Regions from separate parts of the Paenibacillus jiangxiensis genome, predicted to be linked through region 1. Evidence: riboswitches for the same ligand, from Rfam matches in the RefSeq annotation. Region 1 holds a riboswitch; each other region holds the start of a gene.
The links. Region 1 has a riboswitch for cyclic di-AMP ahead of ACI1P2_RS20630 (TrkH family potassium uptake protein). Riboswitches for the same ligand answer to the same signal wherever they lie in the genome.
Positions count from the first base shown of each region.

Region 2: linked by a shared signal. The riboswitch ahead of ACI1P2_RS15945 (C40 family peptidase) and the one ahead of ACI1P2_RS20630 (TrkH family potassium uptake protein) in region 1 are both predicted to bind cyclic di-AMP.
Region 3: linked by a shared signal. The riboswitch ahead of ACI1P2_RS28640 (C40 family peptidase) and the one ahead of ACI1P2_RS20630 (TrkH family potassium uptake protein) in region 1 are both predicted to bind cyclic di-AMP.
Region 4: linked by a shared signal. The riboswitch ahead of ACI1P2_RS09030 (hypothetical protein) and the one ahead of ACI1P2_RS20630 (TrkH family potassium uptake protein) in region 1 are both predicted to bind cyclic di-AMP.

Region 1 is NZ_JBJURI010000023.1:6,636-12,486, reverse strand. Features, by position in the region: gene uvrC (excinuclease ABC subunit UvrC) at 1-812, shown strand, start outside; gene ACI1P2_RS20635 (CPBP family intramembrane glutamic endopeptidase) at 781-2,475, opposite strand; cyclic di-AMP (ydaO/yuaA leader) riboswitch at 2,702-2,847, shown strand; gene ACI1P2_RS20630 (TrkH family potassium uptake protein) at 2,903-4,246, shown strand; gene ACI1P2_RS20625 (potassium channel family protein) at 4,265-4,930, shown strand; gene ACI1P2_RS20620 (LysR family transcriptional regulator) at 5,186-5,851, opposite strand, start outside.
Region 2 is NZ_JBJURI010000015.1:117,992-123,842, forward strand. Features, by position in the region: gene ACI1P2_RS15935 (GerAB/ArcD/ProY family transporter) at 1-483, shown strand, start outside; gene ACI1P2_RS15940 (Ger(x)C family spore germination protein) at 485-1,594, shown strand; cyclic di-AMP (ydaO/yuaA leader) riboswitch at 1,785-1,920, shown strand; gene ACI1P2_RS15945 (C40 family peptidase) at 1,925-2,398, shown strand; gene ACI1P2_RS15950 (heavy metal translocating P-type ATPase) at 2,583-4,799, shown strand; gene ACI1P2_RS15955 (DUF4362 domain-containing protein) at 4,822-5,670, opposite strand; gene ACI1P2_RS15960 (ArsR/SmtB family transcription factor) at 5,694-5,851, opposite strand, start outside.
Region 3 is NZ_JBJURI010000043.1:25,163-31,013, reverse strand. Features, by position in the region: gene motB (flagellar motor protein MotB) at 1-770, opposite strand, end outside; gene motA (flagellar motor stator protein MotA) at 763-1,563, opposite strand; gene ACI1P2_RS28655 (hypothetical protein) at 1,776-2,069, shown strand; gene ACI1P2_RS28650 (4a-hydroxytetrahydrobiopterin dehydratase) at 2,183-2,482, shown strand; gene ACI1P2_RS28645 (GNAT family N-acetyltransferase) at 2,551-3,078, opposite strand; gene ACI1P2_RS28640 (C40 family peptidase) at 3,209-3,685, opposite strand; cyclic di-AMP (ydaO/yuaA leader) riboswitch at 3,692-3,830, opposite strand; gene ACI1P2_RS28635 (hypothetical protein) at 4,106-4,936, opposite strand; gene ACI1P2_RS28630 (M1 family metallopeptidase) at 4,950-5,851, opposite strand, start outside.
Region 4 is NZ_JBJURI010000007.1:21,692-27,542, reverse strand. Features, by position in the region: gene ACI1P2_RS09040 (response regulator transcription factor) at 1-689, shown strand, start outside; gene ACI1P2_RS09035 (sensor histidine kinase) at 682-1,770, shown strand; gene ACI1P2_RS09030 (hypothetical protein) at 1,939-2,667, opposite strand; cyclic di-AMP (ydaO/yuaA leader) riboswitch at 2,721-2,870, opposite strand; gene kdpF (K(+)-transporting ATPase subunit F) at 3,268-3,348, shown strand; gene kdpA (potassium-transporting ATPase subunit KdpA) at 3,379-5,049, shown strand; gene kdpB (potassium-transporting ATPase subunit KdpB) at 5,078-5,851, shown strand, end outside.

The DNA of each region.
Region 1 (5,851 bases):
AGGTGCTGCTTCCGCAGCGAGGGCTGAAGCGCCAGATGGTCAGCATGGCCACCGAGAATGCCCGGGTTGCGCTGGATGAGAAGTTCCGTCTGATCGCCAGGGATGAGGAAAGAACGTCCAAAGCGGCGGATAATCTGGGACGCGCCATCGGCCTGGAGAGCCTTCACCGCGTAGAGGCGTTCGATAACTCCAACATTCAGGGGGCCAATCCGGTATCCGCAATGATCGTGTTTATCGATGGCAAGCCTGCCAAGAAGGAATACCGCAAATACAAAATCCGCTCTGTACAGGGACCGGATGATTATGAAACGATGCGTGAGGTCATCCGCCGCCGTTATGAACGGGTGCTGAAGGAAAACCTGGAGATGCCCGATCTGATTGTGGTGGACGGCGGCCGCGGCCAAATTTCGGCAGCGGTGGATGTGCTGCAGAACGAGCTGGGCCTGTTCATCCCGGTATGCGGCCTCGTCAAGGATGCCAAGCATAAGACGTCCCAACTGCTGGTAGGCGATCCGCCGGAGACGGTGGCTTTGCCGCGCAGCAGCGAGGAATTTTACTTGCTGCAGCGAATTCAGGAGGAGGTTCACCGCTTTGCCATCACTTTCCACAGGGAGCAGCGCGGCAAGTCCATGGTGACCTCAAGACTGGATTCTATTGCGGGCATCGGGGAAAAACGGCGCAAAATGCTGCTCAAGCATTTCGGCTCCATCAAAAAAATAAAAGAGGCCAGCGTTGAAGATTTCCGGCCTCTCTCCATTGGCGACAAGCTCGCCAGACAAATTATAGCTGCCCTTCAGGATGAGGAGTCGTAATATACGGCTTCTCCTTTTTTGTAGGGTTAAAGAGGTACACTACATAGCCGACAACAGCCGGCAGCACCATTCCGATGGCCCCTACGGCGATGTTGACGGGATCTCCCATCGACATCAGACTGATTCCCATGAGAATGCTGTCGAACACGACATGACTGAACATTGCGGTAATAAAGCCGTATCTCAGGAAAATAAAGCTGAAAATCAGGCCAAGGAACAGCAGCTCGATCGGACGGGTAATAACAGGGTAAATCGGATACAAGGTATGCCCGAACGCCCAGATCAGGGAGCTGATGGCGCTTGCGGCCAGCGTGCTGCGCACGATCTTTCTCAGCATCGGGATGCCGAACAGCCTGTAAAGCGCTTCTTCCCCGATTCCGGCCATCCATGCCATGATCGGCAACAGCCAGGCATAGACCATATTATACGGCGACTGCGTTTCATCTATGGTGGACCAGCTGCCGATCAGCAGGTTGAGAATGACAAAGATGACGGACTGAACCCCCAGCAGGATGAAAGCCCACAGATATCCGGCGCCCATACTGCGCAGCACATACACGCCGTATCCGGGCTCCTTGGCGCGCGGCCACGGATTAAGGCCAGCCTTTTTCCAAAGCCCATTGCCTCCTACAAAGGAGAAATAAATAATAACCCCCATCATCAGGTTAAAGATGATTTGCAGTCCGATGCCGAAGATCAAAGCGTCTCTGTTGGCGGATTGGGCCTGCAAATAAGGCATCATGTTGAACAGGGTCAGCACCGAAATGGCAAAATAAACGAAGCTCAGAACAATGCCGCGGGTAAACGAGGTATGACGCCGGGTCAAGCTGCTATACACCACGGCAAGCACGCCGAGTACAAAGGAAAACAGCATATAGCCAATATAATACAGAAGGTTCGCAAGCTTTGTCTGCTGATCCACATATTCCGTTTGGGAAGGAGGCACGGCAAAGGAGGACCCCAGGGAACGGACTTCCCCGTTTTCAAACGTCAACCTGATCTGAAGCGCGGCATCCCCGATCATGCTTCCTTTATCCGAATAGGTGAGCCCTGGTTCGTCTTCGCGGCTCTCCACTGTCAGATTTTCCGTGTTATATCCCATCTGCTTCAGCACGGGCGCTGCCAATGCCTCTTTATCTGCAAGCGACAGGCCCGCTTCGTACGTCCGCAGCAGCCCGCTTCGGGTTTCCCCCTCAGGGAGGGCTTCGGTGCTGTTATAAAATCCGTCGCTCATTTGGATAATAAAACCGGCAGGTTTTCCCGTCTGCAGCCCCACATCAACCATCACGGTTCGATCCTGAGCCGGGTCGGGAAGACTGACCCGGTAAAATTCATAAGGATATTTGCCGCTCCACACCCGGTTGTATTCGGGAAGCAGCTGCTCCCTGGAAAGATAACCGTACAGCTCGGATTGTGCTTCATAGGCCGGGGCCGGAATTTCTTCCGCTGAGCCTTCGTAGCCTAAAACGGACTTTGCAAAAGCTTCAGCGCTCTCTACTGCCTGCTGTTTGCTGATTACATCCCCCGGCTGATTCTGGTTTAAGGATGCGAGCACCGGCAGCAGCACCTGCAGCAGCAGAAACACGGCGAGGCCGATGATGCCCAGGATGCTCAGCTTTTTGAAATCAGCGGTTAATTTAACCGGTTTTCCTATGGGATTCATTTAATACCTCCTTCATCTGGACCATTTTAAGATAACATAGTGTTCTGTTGACCGCCAACCGCTTCATAAGCGTGTGCAAATACGATGAAAAAGATGAAAGAATACAATAATGTAGGATTCCTTGCAGCAGGACAGCATCTTTTGCACTGAATTGGCGTTATTTGAGTCTTTTTCATGAAAAGCTTCTTTTGTGATGTCCAGGGAGAAGGTTTATAATTTGTTTGCAATTGCATAAATGCCGAATTTCATTATGAAAACGGGGGAACCATTAAATTGGGGTGAATTTCGTGCCTGGTCATGGCCGGGTCCGAATAGGACAATTCTGCGGTCCGAATCCGTCAGCTAACCTCGTAGGCTGCAGCAGGAACCTGGTCAGGGCACTCGGTTTTCCGGTGTCTTTTTTATTGACTTTTTCTAGGGGTGTAGAATGATAATTCCAAAACTAAAGTGGCTTGCTCTTTCTCCTCCGCGCATTCTTGTGAGTGGTTTTGCCCTTATTATTTTGCTCGGAGCAGGGCTGCTTATGCTGCCCATATCCAATACGTCGGGGGTGCCGCTGCCGTTTATTGACGCCTTGTTCACCGCGACGTCGGCCACTTGCGTGACCGGTCTGGTCGTAGTGGATACAGGCACACATTTTACTGTATTCGGTCAGGTCGTCATCGTGCTGTTAATCCAGATCGGTGGTCTTGGCTTCATGACGATGGCCACCTTGGTAGCTCTCGTGTTCAAACGCAGAATTTCACTGAAAGAACGGCTCATTCTCCAGGAAGCGATGAATCAGACCTCCATGGAGGGCATCGTCGCCCTGATCCGCAAGGTGCTGCTGTACTCGCTCATCATAGAAGCGGTGTGCGCCGTGGTGTTCGCGGTCCGCTGGTCCTTTGATATGCCTGTGGGCAGAGCTATTTACTTTGGCGTATGGCATTCCATTTCGATGTTCAACAATGCGGGTTTTGACCTGTTCGGCGAATTCCGCAGCTTGACGTTGTATGTGAATGATCCGGTTGTCAATTTTACAGCCATGTTTTTGATCGTTACAGGCGGTATCGGTTTTGTGGTCATGTCGGATCTGGTGGGGTACCGCAAGAAAAGAAAGTTGTCCCTGCATACCAAAGTTGTGCTTACGATGACAGCAGTGCTTATTGTTACCGGGGCCTTGGTCATTTTCGTCTTCGAATTCACAAATCCAAGGACGCTCGGCAGCCTGCCATGGTCAGGCAAAATTCTGGCTTCGCTTTTTCAGTCCGTTACGCCGCGCACGGCTGGCGCCAATACGCTGGATATCGCCGGACTCCGTCAGGCCACGCAGTTTTTCATTATTATATTGATGTTTATCGGTGCTTCTCCGGGCTCAACAGGCGGCGGTATTAAAACGACGACTTTTACGATCCTGGCGGGAGCTGTGGTGTCTATGGTGCGCGGCAGGGAAGATGTCGTGATCTATCGTTATCGGCTGGCGCAGGAGCGTATTCTGAAGGCACTTACGATCACGCTGCTCGCCCTTTTTCTCGTCATTGCCGTCACGATGATATTGACAACTACTGAGGATCATCATTTCTTGATGATTTTGTTTGAAACAACCTCCGCTTTTGGCACGGTTGGACTTTCGATGGGGCTGACGCCTGATTTGACGGTGATCGGCAAAATAATGATCAGCTTCACGATGTTTGCGGGCAGGCTTGGGCCGATCACGCTCGCGTACGCTTTGGGGAAAAAACAGGACAAAGAGCTTTACCGTCACCCGGAAGGCAAAATGATTATAGGATAAGGGAGTTACAGATCAGCAATGAAGACTCAGCAGTTCGTGATTATCGGTTTGGGACGTTTTGGCTCCAGCCTGGGATTGCAGCTTATGGAAATGGGATGCGAGGTGCTCGGCATCGACAGGGATGAAGATGTCGTGGAGGAAATGAGCGAGCATCTGACCCATGCGGTGGCCGGTGATGCAACCGATGAGCAGCTGCTCCGCTCCATCGGGGTCCGCAATATGGATTGCGGCATCGTGGCCATCGGAGATGATATCCAGATGAGCATTCTCGCCACCATTTTATTGAAGGAACTGGGCATCAAGACGGTGGTGGCCAAAGCGATCTCCAAGCTGCACGGAAGGGCGCTGGAAAAGCTGGGGGTAGACCGCATTGTATACCCGGAGCGGGATATGGGCATACGGGTCGCCCACCAGCTGGTCACCCCCAATCTGCTTGATTATCTGCAGCTTTCCAAGGACTACACGATCGCGGAACTGAACGTGCCGGCATGCCTGGATGGAAAAACGCTGTCCGAGCTCAATACGCGGACCCGATTCGGCTGCAGCATCGTGGCTATTCACACCAGCAACGGGGTGCTGATTGCGCCTACGGCAATGGATAAGGTGCACTGCGATGACATCATGGTCATCATCGGCACAAACGATAATATCGGACGTTTTGAAGAAGAAGTGGTTAATCGGTAATCATCCTGTCTATTATACAGAGAATGCTTTATTTTGTTAGAAGTCATTCCCTCTCTTTTCACTGGCAAAAAAGTCAAGGATGGTCTTTGTCCTTGACCTTTTATTTATTCTTTTTGAAAAAGGGGATATGCACGAATCAGCGGAGAAGACGAAGCAATTCCGGAAAAGCGAAGCGTTCGCCTTTGGCCCGGAGGGTCAACAGCGATTGGAGGAATGCTTCGTTTTCGGAGCGCCTCGGAGCGTAAAGCTTTTACTTCACACCATCCGGTAGCCGGCAAAGGAAGCGCGGGTTTCACCGATCCATTGTCTTGCCGCCGGACCGTGCTCGGCCGTTTCGGAATAGATGAGGCAGGTCGTGCGCCGGGTCTCCTTCAGCTCGGGAATATAGAGCGCCACTAAGCCGTTATCCCGCAGCAGCTCGGGCCGCAGATAAGACTTCGGCAGCAGCGATGCTGCCTTGCAGGTCGGCAGCAGCCGGACAATCGCCTCAAAGGAGTCGATTTCCATGCGGATATCGGGCATGATTCCGCTCAGCTGGAACAATTCGTCGGTCAGCCGCCTGTACCAGGTGCCTTTGGAGAAGGTGATCATCGGCAAGCTCTGCAGAGTGGACATGCCGATCAAACCGTTTTGGGAAGTCAGCGGATGGCCGCTCGGAACGACCAGCTCCAGATGGTCGTCAAAGAGGGGGACACAGCTCATGCCCGGTTCCTCAATGGCGGAGCCGACAATACCGGCATCGGCCTTCTTGTCGCGCACAAAACCGACGATTTCATGTGTCTTGCCTGTCAGCAGTTTGAGCTCGGTGTGCGGATGCTTGTTCATGAAAGCTTCGACCAGCGTGGGCAGGGTCGTCTGAATCGTCGTGAGGCTCGCTCCAAGCGTCAGTTCGCTGCCGCCTTCGTTTTTATATTGCGACAG
Region 2 (5,851 bases), on a different contig from region 1:
ATCCCTTTTTTCTTTCCGTATATCATAAACCAAAAAAAGGCTCTTCTTCATGTATCCATCGGCATGTGGATAACTGTTCTGGTGTATTTAACTTTTGTATTGGCAAGCATCATCTTTTTTTCGGAATGGCAGTTAAGCCATGTCAGATATCCGATCCTGGATATTTTCAACTCTGTGGAACTGTCGTTTGTAGAACGTATCGAAAACCTGGGGGTTGCATTATGGGTGTTCCTTGTTTTGTCGACCACGGCTGCTTATTTATGGTTAAGCGTGAAGGGAGTAAACCAGTTATTTAAGCGAAAACGAACCTGGCATGTCTACATTTGCGTTGTCATGGCCATGGTGCTGATCATTAGCGGCCTGTTTTCACCTGTGATCCTGAATGCAGCTTATGAAAGCATAGGGCGTTATGCCGGATATCTTCTTATCCTATGGCCCACCTTGATGCTAGGGCTCCACAAATTAAAAAAACGGGGTAGATAACATGTTGCTCAGATATCTTGTCTTATCGATATTGGTGCTTGCTGCGCTATTTCCTGCAGGCTGTGAAAACAAGCGGCTGGAGACGCCTTCGCTTGAGGATCTTGAAATGGCAGGCGTACTTGGATTTGATAAATCGTCACAGGACCAGATCAAGGTTACGATTTCCGTACCTCGGCCTACGAAGGGCGGTTTCAAAAAGGACCAGATATACACCACGAAAGGCAGCTTAACTCATGAAGCCTTTTATAAAATATCCACAATGTCCTCAAAATCCGTGAGCCTGCGCCAGACCCGGGTCATTCTGATTGGCGAAGAACTGGCGCGCGGGGGCGGGTTAAGAGACATCCTCATGGACTTGTACCGTGATCCCCAGGTCGGAAACAACGGTGTTCTGGCTATTGTTAAGGGATCTGCTGAATCCATATTAAAAAAGTCAGTGCCAAAACAGAATAGTGAATTTTTGAACGATTTATTAAGACCAAGAGAAGAAACCGCGTTTAGTCCGTATACTACCCTGAGGGATTTTATTTTTGTGCTCACCAATGAAGTGAGTGACCCGATGATCCCGTACATTGAAGCTACAAAGCAATCGATAAAAATTTCGAAAATAGCATTGTTCAAAAAGGACCGTTTGGTGGGCTTTATGGACCCCGGCGAAGCTCAACTCATTGAGATGCTCAGGAAAGAGAAACGTTTTCCAAGTATTACAGTTCCGTTTAACGCCTCACCTTCAAGGCATGGGATTTTATTATTAAATCTGATGAAAAGCCAGGTGCGCACCAAAGTGACAGGAGATCTGAATGATCCGGTGATCTCTTCTAAGCTGGAATTAGAAGCCGTGATCCAGGACTATAAAGGAAAGCTGAATCTGGAAAGTCAAAAAGAGCTAAAGATGGTTGAACAAAACTGTGAGGAGTACATACGCGACCAAATTAACGACGTTCTGAAAAAGCTGCAAAGTATGCAGGTTGACCCTGTCGGTTTTGGCAGGTATGCCAGAATGAGGTTTGGCCGGAATTGGCCGAAAATAAGACAGAAATTTGTGTCCGCGGAGTCGGACGCCAAGATATCCGTCAAGATTACGCTAAGAAATACAGGAACAATGAAGTAAACCGTACCTGCCTGCAGCATCTCAATTCAGCTAACTATGCATTGGATGTTTACATTTTTGTTTCTTTTGTGTTACTTTTGCGAAATGCAATTTTTTGTTGATATACAGCCATTATTATCTTCACCAGTAAGGGTTTTTCTTCCATTGACAAAGAGTATTCGGGTATATTACCCTGATTAAGGTTACAAAATTTTAATATTTGCCGAATTTCAATGTGTTTGAAAACGGGGGAACCACTTCGGGTGAATTATTCTTGTACGTAAGAGAGTAAAGGGAACCTTCTACCTAACCCTCAGCTAACTCCGTAGGCTTTGAAGGGAGAACATTTTTTTGAAAAAAGCGATTTTGTCGATTTTTGGAGCCGCCGTACTGTTTACGTCCGGGGCTGCCACTACACATGCCAGTGAAGCGCAAATTAACAGCTATGTTGCTCAGGTTGCAGGCACTCCATATGTATACGGAGGCACCACAACCGCAGGTTTCGATTGTTCCGGGTTTATTTTGTACATATTCAACAAGTTTGGCTTGGACCTGCCCCGCACTTCCCAGCAGCAGGCGAACACAGGTGTAAAAGTCGCCAAGGACGATCTCAGGGTGGGAGACCTGGTGTTTTTCAACACAAGCGGACGGGGTATTTCACATGCCGGTATCTATGTGGGGAATAATAAATTTGCCCATTCCTCAAGCAGCAAGGGGGTAACGATCAGCAGTCTGTCGGAGCCTTATTATGCCAACAGATATGTTACAGCCCGCCGTGCTATCAGCCAGTACAGCTATACCAAAATGGTAAGCGAAGCGCGTTGACGGAATTGAAGAGGACAAGCCTGATTGTTTTGGGCTTGTCCTTTTTTGCTGTCAGGTCATTCACTTTGCACGGATTGGGTATACTGCATTGACAATCTTCTCCTTCACTACATATAATAATCTCATAACACATGAACAATTATTCATATATAGGTATTTGGCTGTCAGGAAGGGGAGAAGTCTCATGGGTACAGCGGCTGAGAAGGTGAAACGGGAGCTTATACTGGAAGGGCTGGATTGTGCGAATTGCGCCATGAAGATTGAGAACGGTGTAAAGAAGCTTGACGGAGTCATGGACTGTTCTGTTAACTTCGTGAGCAAGACACTTACAATGGAAGTGGATAAAGAGCATGATCAGGCTGTCGTCACAGCGGCCAAGAAAAAAGTAAATCAGCTGGAGCCCCATATTCAGGTGGTGGAAAAGGGAAACGGGGCTGCCGCAAAGGCAGCTGTGCAGCATGGGCATAACCACGATCATGGACACGCTCATGATCATGCTAATGACCACGATCACAGTCATGGGCACAGCCATGATCACGGTACGGGCAATACGAAACGCATGATTATTCGTTTGATTGCAGGCGCGGTTTTGACAGGAGCCGGGTTATTGGCCCCAATCACCGGGATAGCGGAATTTGCGCTGTTTGCCATCGCTTATCTTATTGTTGGCGGTGACATTGTACTGAGAGCCGTCAAGAATATCGTCAGAGGCCAGGTGTTCGACGAGCATTTTCTGATGTCCATCGCCACCATCGGCGCCTTTGTCATTCAGCAGTATCCCGAAGGCGTGGCCGTCATGCTGTTCTATCAGGTAGGCGAGCTATTCCAGAGCATAGCCGTGAACCGGTCGCGCAAATCCATCAGCAGCCTGATGGATATCCGGCCTGATTATGCCAACCTGCAGATGGGAAATGAGACGAAGCGGGTGACCCCGGAAGAGGTTCGCGTTGGCGATGTGATTGTGGTGAAGCCGGGCGAACGGGTGCCGCTCGACGGCAAGGTATTGGAGGGCAGGACCGCCATGGACACATCGGCTCTTACAGGCGAATCCGTACCGCGTGAAGTCGAGCCGGGAGATGAGGTGTTAAGCGGCTTTATTAATAAAAACGGAGTATTGACTGTTGAAGTTACGAAAAGTTATGGAGAATCCACCGTATCCAAAATTTTAGAGCTGGTGCAAAATGCAAGCAGCAAGAAGGCGCCGACGGAGCAGTTTATTACGAAGTTCGCACGCTATTATACCCCCGTTGTCGTCATCGTCGCCGCACTGCTGGCGATCGTGCCGCCATTGCTGATCAGCGGCGCCACATTTTCCGAATGGGTCTACCGTGCTCTGGTGTTTCTGGTTATTTCCTGCCCTTGCGCGTTGGTGGTATCCATCCCGCTTGGATTTTTCGGCGGGATCGGGGCGGCCTCCAGGCAGGGGGTGCTCGTAAAGGGCAGCAACTATCTTGAAGCACTGAATGATGTGAAATATGTCGTTTTCGATAAAACGGGCACTCTTACGAAAGGGGCATTCACCGTTACCGGGGTTTATCCGGCCAATGGGGGAAGCCGTGAGGAGCTGCTTCGCCATGCTGCTTATGCCGAGCTCCATTCCAATCATCCCATTGCCGAATCCATTCGAGAAGCCTACGGACAGGAGCTGCAGGCGGCGGATGTTCAGGAGTATAGCGAAATTGCGGGCCACGGCATCCAGGTGCGGTTTGAAGGAAAAGAGATCTTGGCCGGCAATACAAAGCTGATGAACCGGGAGCAGATTCCCTTCGAGACGCCTGAAGAACCGGGAACGGTTGTGCACGTAGCCGTTGATGGAAGCTATGCGGGGTATATCGTCATTGCGGACGAGATTAAGGAGGATTCGGCACGGGCGATTCGCGCCTTGAAAGGCTTGGGCATCAAAAAGACGGTTATGCTTACAGGTGATGCGAAAGCCGTAGGTGAAGCCGTAGGCCGGAAGCTTGGACTGGACGAGGTGCACGCCGAGCTCCTGCCGCAGCACAAGGTGGAAGAGATTGAGAAGCTGGACCGGCAAAAAGCACGCAGGGACAAAATTGCCTTTATCGGTGACGGCATGAATGATACTCCCGTACTGGCGCGGGCCGATGTCGGGATTGCCATGGGCGGTCTGGGCTCGGATGCGGCGATCGAAGCCGCGGACATCGTCATCATGACCGACGAGCCTTCCAAGCTGTCTTCCGCGATCCATATCGCCAGACGCACGCGCCGCATTGTATGGCAGAATATTCTGTTTGCCCTGGGGGTCAAAGCTGTATTCCTGCTGCTGGGAGCCTTCGGTATTGCTTCGATGTGGGAGGCTGTATTCTCTGATGTCGGGGTTACACTGCTGGCCGTGCTGAACGCCATGAGAGTAATGCGTACGAAGCAGGAAATAGTGTAGATGCAAAAACAGCGGTAGTCCGTTAAGGGCTGCCGCTGTTTTGCTTTAGGGAAGGAATCAGGAGACGGAAGTAAGGATGATCCTCCTTGTTATCTCCGCAACCTGCCAGCCTGTATTCTGTTCCATTACTGGATGATTTCGACTGCATGTCGGTGCAGTAGAATACCGTTTTTTTGCGGTTTCCAAAAGCATCGTGGGTAGCATCATAGACAAACTTTATGCTTTGCCCGTCATAAGCCAGATCTTCGAAAATAGAGCCGCCTTCAATGGTATAAGAAGTCAGATGCACCATGTCAGGAGTATGGCTTTTCAGGCTGTTATTAAACCGCTCCCAATGGTCCAAATTGTATATTTGTTCATCCAGCTTCACAATATCTCCGTTTTGCATAGCTTGCTCCGGGCTGTAATACGTCCCCCAGATCAATTCTTTTAACTGATCAGTTGCCTTTGAGGTCAATCGATATCCCGTAGATGTGTCGTCAACACTGGTGTACATCCCAAAATCCGCTTGAGAATCGAGCCAGAGATGAAGGGAGCCATGAGACTGGACAGGGCTGAACTGGATATCATAATCCGCTACACTGACATCTAACTGCCCCTCCATTTTCTCGGCGGTCCGGAACGCTTCCTCAAAGATCTGTACCTCCTCCGGTTCGGTGTAAATGGCAAATGGAGCGTCATTCACTTTGCCGAAGGTATACGTTCTGCTTACGATGACCGTTTCTGTGTCAGAAGGGACTTGGCTTTGCTGCCCCTGTAAGGGAATTTCATCCCCACCGCCGGTTAAATCGTTAGCGGCAGGGCCGAATGTACAAACTGTAACGGCGAGGCTGAACATCCATAACAGGACAACCAGCCATCCTTTTCTCATTGCTACACCTCCACCGTTGTCAGTTACTGATGGGTAATGTGCTGATGGGTTTGCAGAAAAATCTGCTCCACATGAGTATCGTCAAGCGAGTAGAACACCGTTTTTCCCACTTTCCGGCGTTTGACGATGCGCAAATTACGCAAATAGCGGAGCTGGTGCGAGACGGCGGATTGCCCCATAT
Region 3 (5,851 bases), on a different contig from region 1:
CGAATGATGGAAATTTCCACCCGGCGGTTCTTGGCACGGCCGACATTCGTGGAATTGGTGGTGCTTGGACGGTATTCCCCATAACCAATGGCGCTGAATTTCTGCGGATTAAGCTTCTTGTCCAGCAGCAGGATGCGCATGAAGTTCAAGGCACGATCAGCGCTCAGCTCCCAGTTGGAAGGATATTTGCTGTTGGAAATGGGAACATTATCCGTATGTCCTGAAACAATAACATCATAGTCCGGGAATTCGTCCAACAGAGCAGCAATCGCAGTGGCAAGCTTGCGGGCTTCCGGCTTGACGACGGCCTGTCCGGATGCGAACAGGGCATTATCGGATATCGTAATCATTAATTGGGACTGGTTGAGCTTGGTGCTCAGCTGCTCTGTTAACCCGTTTTCTTTAATATATTTATCTATCCGGCGTTTGAGCTTCTCCAGATCTTCCTGCTCGCGGCGGGCAAGCTCCTTCTGGAGCTCGCTGGACGACTTGCTCTTCACGGGGTCCTGCACGGTTTCCCTATTCTTGCCCATATCCACGGAGGGGTTTTCGACCGGGTTGGCGGAGGTGTTATCCAGTACACCACTCCCCCCGCTGAAGGCGGAGCTCATTGACTTTGCCATTTCTTCAAATTTCTTGGCATCCAGCGAGCTCATACCGAACAGAACGATGAACAAGGCGAGCAGCAGGGTCATCAAATCGGAATAAGGAAGCAGCCAGCTCTCGTCCGCATGCTCCTCATGCGGCTCGTGTCTGCCTTTTTTACTCACTGTCGCTCTCTCCCTTCTCGTTGTCGCTCATTTGAGCCCGCTCTGTAGGAGTGAGGAATACGGACAGCTTCTGGCTGATAGCTATGGTGGATACGCCCGATTGAATGGACAGCAGGCCTTCCACCATCATCAGCTTGATATCAACTTCTCTCTTGGACAATCGTTTTAGTTTATTCGACATGGGGTGCCATAATACATAACCCGTAAAGATACCCAGAAGTGTTGCGATGAAGGCGGCGGCGATGGCGTGGGAGAGCTTCTCCATGTCACTGAGATCGGCAAGAGCCGCAATCAGACCGACGACCGCCCCGAGCACCCCCAGTGTCGGAGCATACATGCCAGCTTGGGAAAAGATCTGCGCACCGGCCCGGTGTCTTTCCTCCGTGGCATTGATATCTTCCATAAGAACATCACGCACGAATTCCTGATCATTGCCGTCAATGATCATCCGCATCCCGCTGCGCAGAAAGGCGTCGTCGATCTCTTCCACTTTGGGTTCAAGGGCCAGAAGACCTTCACGACGGGTGATGGACGCCCACTCCATAAAAGTAGTGATCAATTGCTGGCGGTCAGGCAGCTTTTGCTCAGTGAAAATTATTTTGAAAAGCTTGGGTACTCTCTTCATATCCGACATCGGGAAGGCCATGAATACACTGGCGGCTGTGCCTACAAAGATAATCATGTAAGCAGCAGGGTTATTGACCAAATTGACGACAGGCGCCCCTTTGAGGATCATGCCGACAACCAGGGATACGAGCCCGAGTGCAAGTCCTATAATTGTTGAAATTTGCATTGTACACCTCGTCCATGAGAAATTGGTAGAACATCCGGTCGGCCAGGGGACATCCTTGCCCTCCAACGCATTTTGATGAAACGGATTACCATATTTATCGACAAAAGCCCCTTTTTTTTTAAGGGGGATTTCACGGTATAATGAAGACAACTCTGTTTAATGACAATTTTGAGAACATGAATTCAATCTGGAATAAGGAGCGGAGAGTTCGCATGGGTGTTAAGCATGGAAGGGAATATGAGCATATTCTTAAGGAGTTAACGGCTGCAGTAGGGCGTATTCCGGACAGCTACCTTTTTTTTGAAATGGAAGCAGAGGAATGGGAGTGTCTGGGCGGCGAGGAACGTGTCGAGGTTCAGGAGGCGCTGGCCGAGGATCTCTTTTATGCGCTTGGGGAAGAGCCGGTTATTCCGGTCGGCAGCGGAGTCGTCATTCATGACCGGAACCACTACCGGATCGATGTTCTGATCGGAGAAGAGGAGCTGACCTTCGTGTCGCTCGTATAACATAACCATGTGGATTTCTCACCGAAGCCATGGTAATATGAAACACGATATAGGCACTGACCCTAAAGACATCAGGAACGGCTTCCGTATAACGGAGAGGAGTAGGAATTACAATGCCTTTTACATTAGAGGAAATAGAGGCTCATCTGGAGAGGTTGGAGGGCTGGGAGCTTGAAGAGGGACGCTGGATTGTCCGAAAATATGTCTTTTCCAGCTTTATGAGGGGAATCGCATTCGTGGATGAGGTAGCTGGTATTTCGGAAGCATTCAATCACCATCCGTTTATCACCATTGATTACAAGACGGTCACACTGCGTCTTACCTCATGGGATGAAGGCGGGATCACAGCAGTAGATATAAAAGAAGCGCAGCAGTACAATGAAGCGTTCGAGCGAATGCGTTCGGAGGATTAACCCTACAGCCGAATTTAACTTAAGCATAATAAGCGTTTAAATGGAAAAACGCCCTGGTCTAGAGTTAATTACTCTGAATCCGGGGCGTTTGGTATATCGTCTGTACCTTTACCATTTTTGTAGACCATGCAATGAAAAGGCTTCATCCCTTCGGGAGTCTGGCGCTCGTAGGTATCGGTAATCCGAAAGCCTGCCGACCGGTAGGCTTTGATGGCCCGTTTGTTCCAGACGAGGACTTCGAGGTCGATCTCATTTTGCGGCGTACGGCGCCTGGCTTCCTCAGCGATAGCCTTCACAAACTCCGCGCCATGTCCATGACCGCATAGCTCGGGACGCATTCCTAGACCAAGGCGGGTCACCCCTTCCATGGGGAAATACTGGGCAAATCCGCACAGATCGCCTGACTCAGCCAATACGGCGACATATTGGGAGCTTCGCAGCTCCGGGTTGGCGAATTCGATATCGAGAGCCTTCATTTGCTCCCAGGGGAGCCAGCCGTAAATATCATAAGGCGGTTCATATTTCCACTCGCATATGGCAGCCGCCTGCTCTTCACTCATCGGAACGACCTGATAGCTTGTTGATCCGGCGGACATATTCTTTTCCCCCTACACATTACTACTTAAAAATGGTACTCCAGTTAAACCTGTTTGGCAATAAAAACAGCTTCAATTCCAATCGGAATCGAAGCTGCTATTGAAGTTCATATGAATGATGTAATGATTTCTAGTCAAGGGCAACAGATTCGTAAGTGGATGTGCTCATGACACGTTTGGCACCAAGATACCGATTGGCGTAGTAGCTTTCGTTCAAGGAGCTGACGGTAACACCACGCGATGAGGAGGAGTGGGCAAACTTGCCGTCCCCTACAAAGATACCTACATGTGAAACTCCTCTTCCGTTGGTGTTAAAGAATACCAGATCGCCAGGTCGCATTTCATCCCGTGAAACGGAGGTTCCCATATCGAATTGGGAGGAGGATTGGCGTGGAAGATCGAGACCAAGCTTCTCAAATACATAACTTGTAAATCCGGAACAGTCAAATCCGCTCAACGTTGTGCCGCCTGCTCTATAAGAAGTGCCTTTGGCATCCTGGATGATCTGGTCCATTTTAGAGTCCGCATATACGCTTCCTGCGCCGAACGAAAACGCCGAGAAGGCGATTGCTGCACTCATGAGTGCGATGGTTAGCTTCTTCTTCAAAAAAATACAAACCCCTTCCAATGCCTGCGAGGTTAGCTTAAGGGTTCGGTAGAAGGTTCCCCTATGATCCCTCTGTTGCGAGATCAATTCACCCAAAACTGGTTCCCCCGCTTCCCAGGTGCCGGGAATTCGGCTTCACTTAGATATGCACCTTGAAGCGTATGAACAATCATGAATGGTTTGTCTAAAAAGGTTACAACAATAATTACAAAGTTGTTACTATCAGTTCACTGCGACTATTGTAACAAAGGCAGCATGGTTTGGCAAATGTTTCATAGCAAAAAACTTCAAAAAAATAGTCTCTGCAGCAAGCAGAGACATAAAAGATCGAAAACACTATGTTAAGTGTAATTGAATGAACCTATACTTTTGATAAATCAATATATTTTTATTCGCTGAAATGCAGGGGTTGGCATCAATTTACTCCTTGGCGAACGAATCACAGGCCGTATTCCATAAATGATACTGTGCGGACGTATGCCATATTGTAAAAAGTGAAGAAATAAAATGGTAGGTCTGATGCAGAATGAGTGCAAGCAGCCCTGTCCACAGCCAGGCCGAAGCGGTAAAGATAGAGAGCAGGACGATTACGGATGCTCCGAGCAGTGCGGATATTCCGATACCGGGCAGGATTCGCCGCATGCAGCAGGCGAGCGAGAACCACGCGCCCCTCCCACTGATCGTTCCGAACTGCATGTACATCACGCATTGACGGATGAGCCAGGCCAAAACGCCCCATAAAGCGATGTAGGGGAGAAGACGGACGGCAGCCAGGAGCGGCTCGTTCATTGAACCGGACAGAGTCTGCAGCAGACGCGGTATAATCCAGTATCCGGGAAGCAGCAGAAGGCAGATTTCAACCATGTAATATAAAAGGGACGAACGCCAGAACAGACGGATGCCGATGAGAAAGGAGCGCCGCCCCTGTTCTTTCTTCATGTGCAGGCTGTAATACACACCCACCCGGACCAAAGGGGTCAACAGCATGCGCAGCATGATGACCGCAAGCAGAACCCAGAAATACAGATGGACGGAAGAATTTTGCGTCAATGCAATTTGGCTCTCCATCCAGAATAAGGTCTGATTGAGCTCGCTCTGCCCGCTTCCCGGATAACGCAGCAGCAGGGGCACGATCCCCGACTCGGTGTATTTATAGTTGAATACTCCCCAGACAAGACGGTAGATAAACAGCAGAATTACGATGAAAAAGTGCAAGCGGACGAGCGTCCAACCCTCTTTGACAGAATTCATCACCTCGGACACCTCACCATGACAGACTTCCAATCAGAGCTTCAGCCAGCCTGGTCATCCCCAGAAGCCAGCGCGTTTCGGTTTTCTCCGGCAGCTTGGCCAGCAGTGTGTTATTCAGGTGGTTGTTCTCCAGAGGGATCGTATGAAGGGGATCAATGACCACCGAGACTGCAGGGGACCGGCTTTGAATACGGTAGGTTACCTTTTGCTGCTTGCCGTCCCATGTTTTCTGCACGCTGCTTTTATCCTCGAACGTAATCTGTACGGGCACTGCCGGCACGTCGCCACCCTTTTTGGAAACGGTAACGACAGACTCGTACATCCCATTCTCCAGCTTGCGAAGCTGAATGCTGTCCACCGCGAAATCGGCCATCTGGCTGCCGTATACATACTGATTGAAATATTGGGACCATGACCTGCCCGTCAATTTCTCCGCCACTCGCTGAAAATCCTGGGTGGATGGATGCTTGAAGCGGTATTTCCGCACATAGGAACGAAGCAAAGCTTCCATTTTGGCGCTTCCCAGCTGCCGTTCCATGCCAAGCAGCACCAATTTGCCGCGCAGGTAAGCATTTTGCGCATAGTGGCTGGGCGAGCTGTATTTCCATGCTTCACGGGTCAGCGGTTCAGGGGCATAGACCTGTCCAGATTGCAAAGGCGTGTTCGGGATGAGGCCGTATTCCTGTTCCATTAATTTATCCTCCGCATAGGAGGCGAACCCTTCATCGAGCCACGGTTCTTCGAACTCATTGCTGGCCACGATGCCGTAAAAGTATTGATGGGCGATTTCATGCACCACGGTTCGCTCCAGGCTATATCCCGGCGCGGCATCGTCAGCCCCGAAAGCCGTAACTAGCGTCGGATACTCCATTCCGCCGGCGCCGTTTGCATTTTGCGGAGGAACGACGATGGACA
Region 4 (5,851 bases), on a different contig from region 1:
GCGCCACAATTTTGATAGCGGATGACGAAGCGGAAATTGCCGATCTGATTGCGCTGCATTTGGAAAAAGAGGGCTACCATCTTATTAAAGTGTCTGACGGGAAAGAAGCGGTTCGTGTCATCCAATCCCATCCGATTGACCTGGTGATTCTGGATATTATGATGCCGGGGCTGGACGGTTACGAGGTAACCCGCCAAATTCGTGAGCAGCACCGGATGCCGATCATTTTCCTAAGCGCAAAAACGTCTGACCTGGACAAGATTACCGGATTGGTGATGGGGGCCGATGATTATATGACCAAGCCGTTCAACCCGATGGAACTGGTTGCACGGGTGAATGCGCAGCTGCGGCGCTCCATGCAGTTAAACCAGCCGGCAATGGGCAATACTTCTGTATTGGAAGCAGGCGGATTGATCATTGATCCGGATAAGCGCTCAGTTGTTTTATATGGCAACAACATCGAACTGACTCCGAAGGAGTTTGATATTCTGTATTTGCTGGCCAGTCATTCCAAGAAAGTTTTTAGCGCGGAAAATATTTTCCGGCAAGTGTGGGGAGAAGACTATTACGAAGGCGGGAACACCGTCATGGTGCACATCCGCACCCTGCGCAAAAAGCTCGGTGAAGATGCCAATAAAGATAAATGGATCAAAACCGTATGGGGAGTGGGTTACACGTTCAATGGCTAAAATCACCCGAAGCTTCAGGTTTAGAATGCTCTATTTATTAGGGCTAAGCATGCTTTTGGCGGGTTTGATCACTTATGCGATCTATAAAGCTCTGCAGATCTATTATTATAGAACGGTTCGATACGAGGATCCGCTGGCTCATTATCGCCAAATGATCCGCGACTTCGGAGATCTGAATTTCTTTTTAATCTTTTTTATACCGCTTGCGATCTTGTTTTTCTTTTTGTTGACCAAGCCTTATGCCAAATACTTTCGCGAAATCTCAACAGGGATTCATCGGCTTGCCAATGGTGATTTTAAAAGCCGTGTGTTTATTTCATCAAATGACGAGCTGGGGATGATCGCGGCGGACATCAATCTGGCCAGTGAAAAGCTGCAGCAGGCGGTGGAACGAGGGGATTTTGCCGAAAGCAGCAAGGATCAGCTGGTCCTGAATTTGGCCCATGATTTGCGTACGCCGTTGACGTCTGTCCTGGGTTACCTGGATTTTATTCTGCAAAACGATCAGCTGACGGCGGAGCAGGTGAAGCATTATACGACCATTGCCTTCACGAAATCGCAGCGCCTGGAGCGTCTGATTGATGAATTATTTGAAATTACGCGAATGAACTACGGCTTGCTCACCCTTGATAAGAAACCAATTGACCTTAGCGAGCTGCTCACTCAATTAAACGAAGAGTTATATCCTGTCTTTGAAAAAAATCATCTGACGGCCAGATTGACGCTCGTTCCGCATGTGCAGCTTTTAGGGGACGGAGAGCTGCTGGCCCGTGTGTTTGAAAATCTGCTGGCAAATGCCGCCCGTTACGGGCGAGACGGTCAGTTTATAGATATGATCTGTAAGTTTGACGCAGGAGAAGCGGTTGTCCAGGTGGTGAATTATGGCGATTCGATTCCCCCGGAAGATTTGCCCCATCTTTTTGATATGTTCTATACCGGGGACAAAGCCAGGACACATCAAGAGGGAGGCACTGGCCTGGGCTTGTTCATTGCGAAAAATATTGTCGAGCGGCATGCTGGAACCATTTCCGTTCAGAGCGATGTAATCCGCACGGTCTTCGAGGTGCGTTTGCCGCAATAAATATGTCGGACTGCAGTCAATCCCGTCATTGAGACGGTAAGGAGATATCAGACATACCAGACATAAAGTGATGATATTGAGATGTAAAGGGCTCTGCTGGCGCAAGAATAGCAGAGCCTTTTTTGCTATGGATTGATTCTGGAAATATAGAGGGTTGCTATTAGACTCTTAAATTAAGGCACTATAATAAGCGCTTGATTTTTGAAACAACTCTTCAGAGTCCGGGTCAAACCCTGTGCCAACCGTGTGTGTGACGATATTTCGCAAAGACGCAGGCTCATGATCCACCTCATTCTCCATCCACTTCACCTTCAGGGCACTGGACAGCAGCTTTAAAGCAGAACAGGCGGGACCGATCAGGTGATCCTTGTGGATTTCCAGCGGATAGCCCTGAAGCCACAGGAGTTTAGCGTAAGCCATGGTTTCAATCAAGGTGTTTTTGTCGCCAGGATGAATATGATGTATGCGATTCCTGTTGACTCGTATATTCGAATTCTCCATTAGATGCCGTGTACTTGTGCGTATCAGGATTTCTGCGGCGATAAACTTGTTTTCCATACGGGCGCAGAGATCAAGCAAAGCGGTTTGGGTCATATCCGCCTTGTTTTCTCCCCATAAAATCCGGTGCAGTCCAGTGGTGATAAGTGCTTCTTGAATGGTCATTCCCTTCAAGCTGTGCAGAAAAGATGCCCATTTGACAATATTAAAGCTTCTGTCATTTACCGACATCACGCATTCTCCCCAGCCAGTGTAGGTACCACAGTTGATCTGCAGCAATCCATAGCGGCAGCCTCTTAACCTTCCCCTTCCTCTCTGGTAACAGGTATCAATGTCAAACTCGAAAAGCTGAATCCCTGTAATACGTGCCTCGGTCATGAAGTTTCCTTTCATGCTCATCAAGGGTTGAAGCTGATAGTGTATCGTGTAATCCTCCATGTTTCATTTCCTTTCATTCAGGTCTCGGACGCTTACGAGGTTAGCTGTCGGATTCGGGCGGAGAGTAGCCCTACATGAATTTCAATTCATGATTCACCCCAAGGCTGGTTAAGCCGTTCCGGTTCCCCCGCTTCCCGTTTACGGAAATTCAGCGATTACAACACTGCGCGTATCTTTCCATTCGAACTGAAAATCATAATAGTCCTGATGATTGAGGATGTAAAGCAGGCCTTTTTCATTTTTACACTTTTTTTACGCCTCCTGCCGAGATCTTAACCCCATTTTTATACCGAACCGTATTATCATTGCTCTGTGCTGAGGATAACTTCTACCCGAAAGAATGAATTTCTGCCACAGGAGGCACTCTATGAAAACTCGAAAACAGGATTCGCGAATTTGCAGTACACGGCCGTCAGGGCATTGCTGTCGGTCAATGATAGTGGGAGGTTGAGAATACATGCTGGATATCGTAATGGTAGTTTCTTTGATTCTGTTAACTTTGATGATGGTTGGATTACTGGCCTGGGCCGGCAAGGTGGCGGAGGAAGGAAGTGACCGCTCATGATGTGGCTGCTCGGTATCGTGGTTCTTCTGGTTGGCGTGTACCTGACTTACGTGCTGCTGAATCCGGAAAAATTCTAATGGGTCTGTAGAGGAAGGAGTTCAAACGTTATGTTCGCTGTTTTGTCTATCGGGGGGACGCTGCTGCTGGTGCTGTTGCTGGCGCGTCCAATGGGTCTTTATTTGGCCCGGGTATTTAACTATGAATCGTCCAGATTGGATAAATGGTTCGGGTGGATCGAGAAGCCAATCTATGCGCTTGGCGGCATCCGTCGGGACAATCAGTCCTGGAAGCAATATGCGCTGTCCGTTGTGCTCAGCAATCTGGTTATGATTCTTTTGGTATATTTGATTTTCCGGGTGCAAAAGTTTCTGCCGCTGAACCCGAGCGGTATTGAGAATATGGAGCCGACGCTTGCCTTTAATACGGCGATAAGCTTTATGACCAATACGAATCTGCAGCATTACAGCGGGGAAAGCGGGCTTTCCTATTTCTCGCAGATGGCAGCCATCGTATTTATGATGTTTACGAGCCCGGCTACGGGGCTTGCGGTTGGCATCGCCGTGATCAGAGGACTTGCGGGCAAGCCGCTCGGCAACTTCTTTGTGGACCTGGTCCGCGCGATCATTCGTATCTATTTGCCCATTGCCTTTGTTGCTGCGTTGATTTTTATCACGCTTGGCGTGCCGCAGACGCTGGATGCCACGGCTGTAGCGCATACGATTGGCGGGCAGGTGCAGGAGATTGCGCGTGGTCCAATCGGGTCATTCTTATCTATTAAGGAATTGGGGAATAACGGTGGAGGATTTGTCGGAGTCAACTCGGCGCATCCGTTCGAGAACCCTGACGCTATCAGCAATGTACTGCAGATGGTGATTATGATGCTGCTTGTGACTGCACTTCCTTTTACGTATGGCAAAATGGTCGGCAACGCCAAGCAGGGGCGTGTTCTGTTCGTGTCGATGGCGATGCTCTTTATTGTTATGCTGGGGGTTTCACTGAGCTCGGAGAATGCCGGCAATCCTGCACTGAATGCCATGGGAATCCAGCATGAACAAGGCAGCATGGAAGGCAAGGAGGTCCGCTTCGGGACGGTGCAATCCTCCCTGTATTCCGTGGTTACGACAGCATCGGAGACGGGAGCCGTCAATACGATGCATGACACCTTGACGCCGATTGCCGGATTGATCACGCTCGCAAATATGATGCTGAACACGGTGTTCGGCGGTGTAGGAGTAGGCTTCATCAACGTTCTGATGTATGCGATGATCGGTGTATTTTTGTCCGGTCTCATGGTTGGGCGGACGCCGGAGTTCCTTGGCAAGAAGATTGAAGGACGGGAGATGAAGCTGATCGCGGTCACGCTGCTGATCCAGCCGCTGCTGATCCTTGCCCCGACGGCGCTTGCTCTGAGCACGAATCCGGATACGATCTCGAATCCCGGATTTCACGGGCTGACACAGGCCTTGTATGAATTTACGTCCTCAGCCGCGAATAATGGCTCCGGCTTCGAAGGACTTGGCGACAATACGCCTTTCTGGAATATTGCGACAGGAATCATTATGTATCTGGGACGCTATTTCTCAATGGTTACGATGCTGGCAGTTGTAGGCTCGTTGGCTGTTAAAAAGCCCGTACCGGAAACGTTGGGCACGTTTCGAACCGATAACGCCTTGTTCGCAGGGGTGTTCCTGGGCTCGGTGCTGATTGTGGGGGCTTTGACCTTCTTCCCGGCGCTTGTGCTCGGTCCGGTTGCAGAATTTCTTACGCTAAAGCCTTAACCCTAGAAAGTAACGGAGGAACCTGGTCATGAAACAGAAAAAATCGATGATGAGCCCTGAACTTATTCAGAAGGCCATCAAGGAATCATTCCTAAAGCTGGATCCGCGCGTCATGATCCGCAATCCGATCATGTTCGTTGTTGAAATAGGTTTTATCATTACGGTTCTGCTAATTTTCGTACCTGATTTGTTCGGCGGAACGGCATCGTGGGGATATAATCTGACGGTTGCTTTAATTTTGCTGTTTACGGTGCTGTTTGCCAACTTTGCTGAAGCGCTCGCGGAAGGGCGGGGCAAAGCGCAGGCGGACACGCTGAAGAAGACGAAGCAGGATATTAAGGCCAATAAAATGACAGGTCCTGCTTCGGTCAAGGTCGTGTCGTCTTCGGAGCTGCGCAAAGGGGATGTCGTTATCGTCGCCCAAGGGGAAATGATCCCCGGAGACGGCGAGGTGATTGAAGGTCTTGCTTCCGTAGACGAATCGGCGATTACCGGCGAGTCGGCTCCTGTTATTAAAGAAGCAGGCGGTGATTTCAGCTCGGTCACCGGTGGCACGCGTGTAGTCAGCGATCAGATCAAAGTGCGCATTACCAGCGATCCCGGCGAGTCGTTTCTTGACCGTATGATTGCTCTCGTGGAAGGTGCGAAGCGCCAGAAAACACCGAACGAGATTGCGCTGAGCACTGTGCTGACGAGCCTGACGCTGATTTTCCTGATCGTTGTTGTGACACTGCCGTTTTTCGGCGCTTATTTGAATGTCTCATTGGAAATCCCGATGCTGATTGCGCTCCTGGTGTGCTTG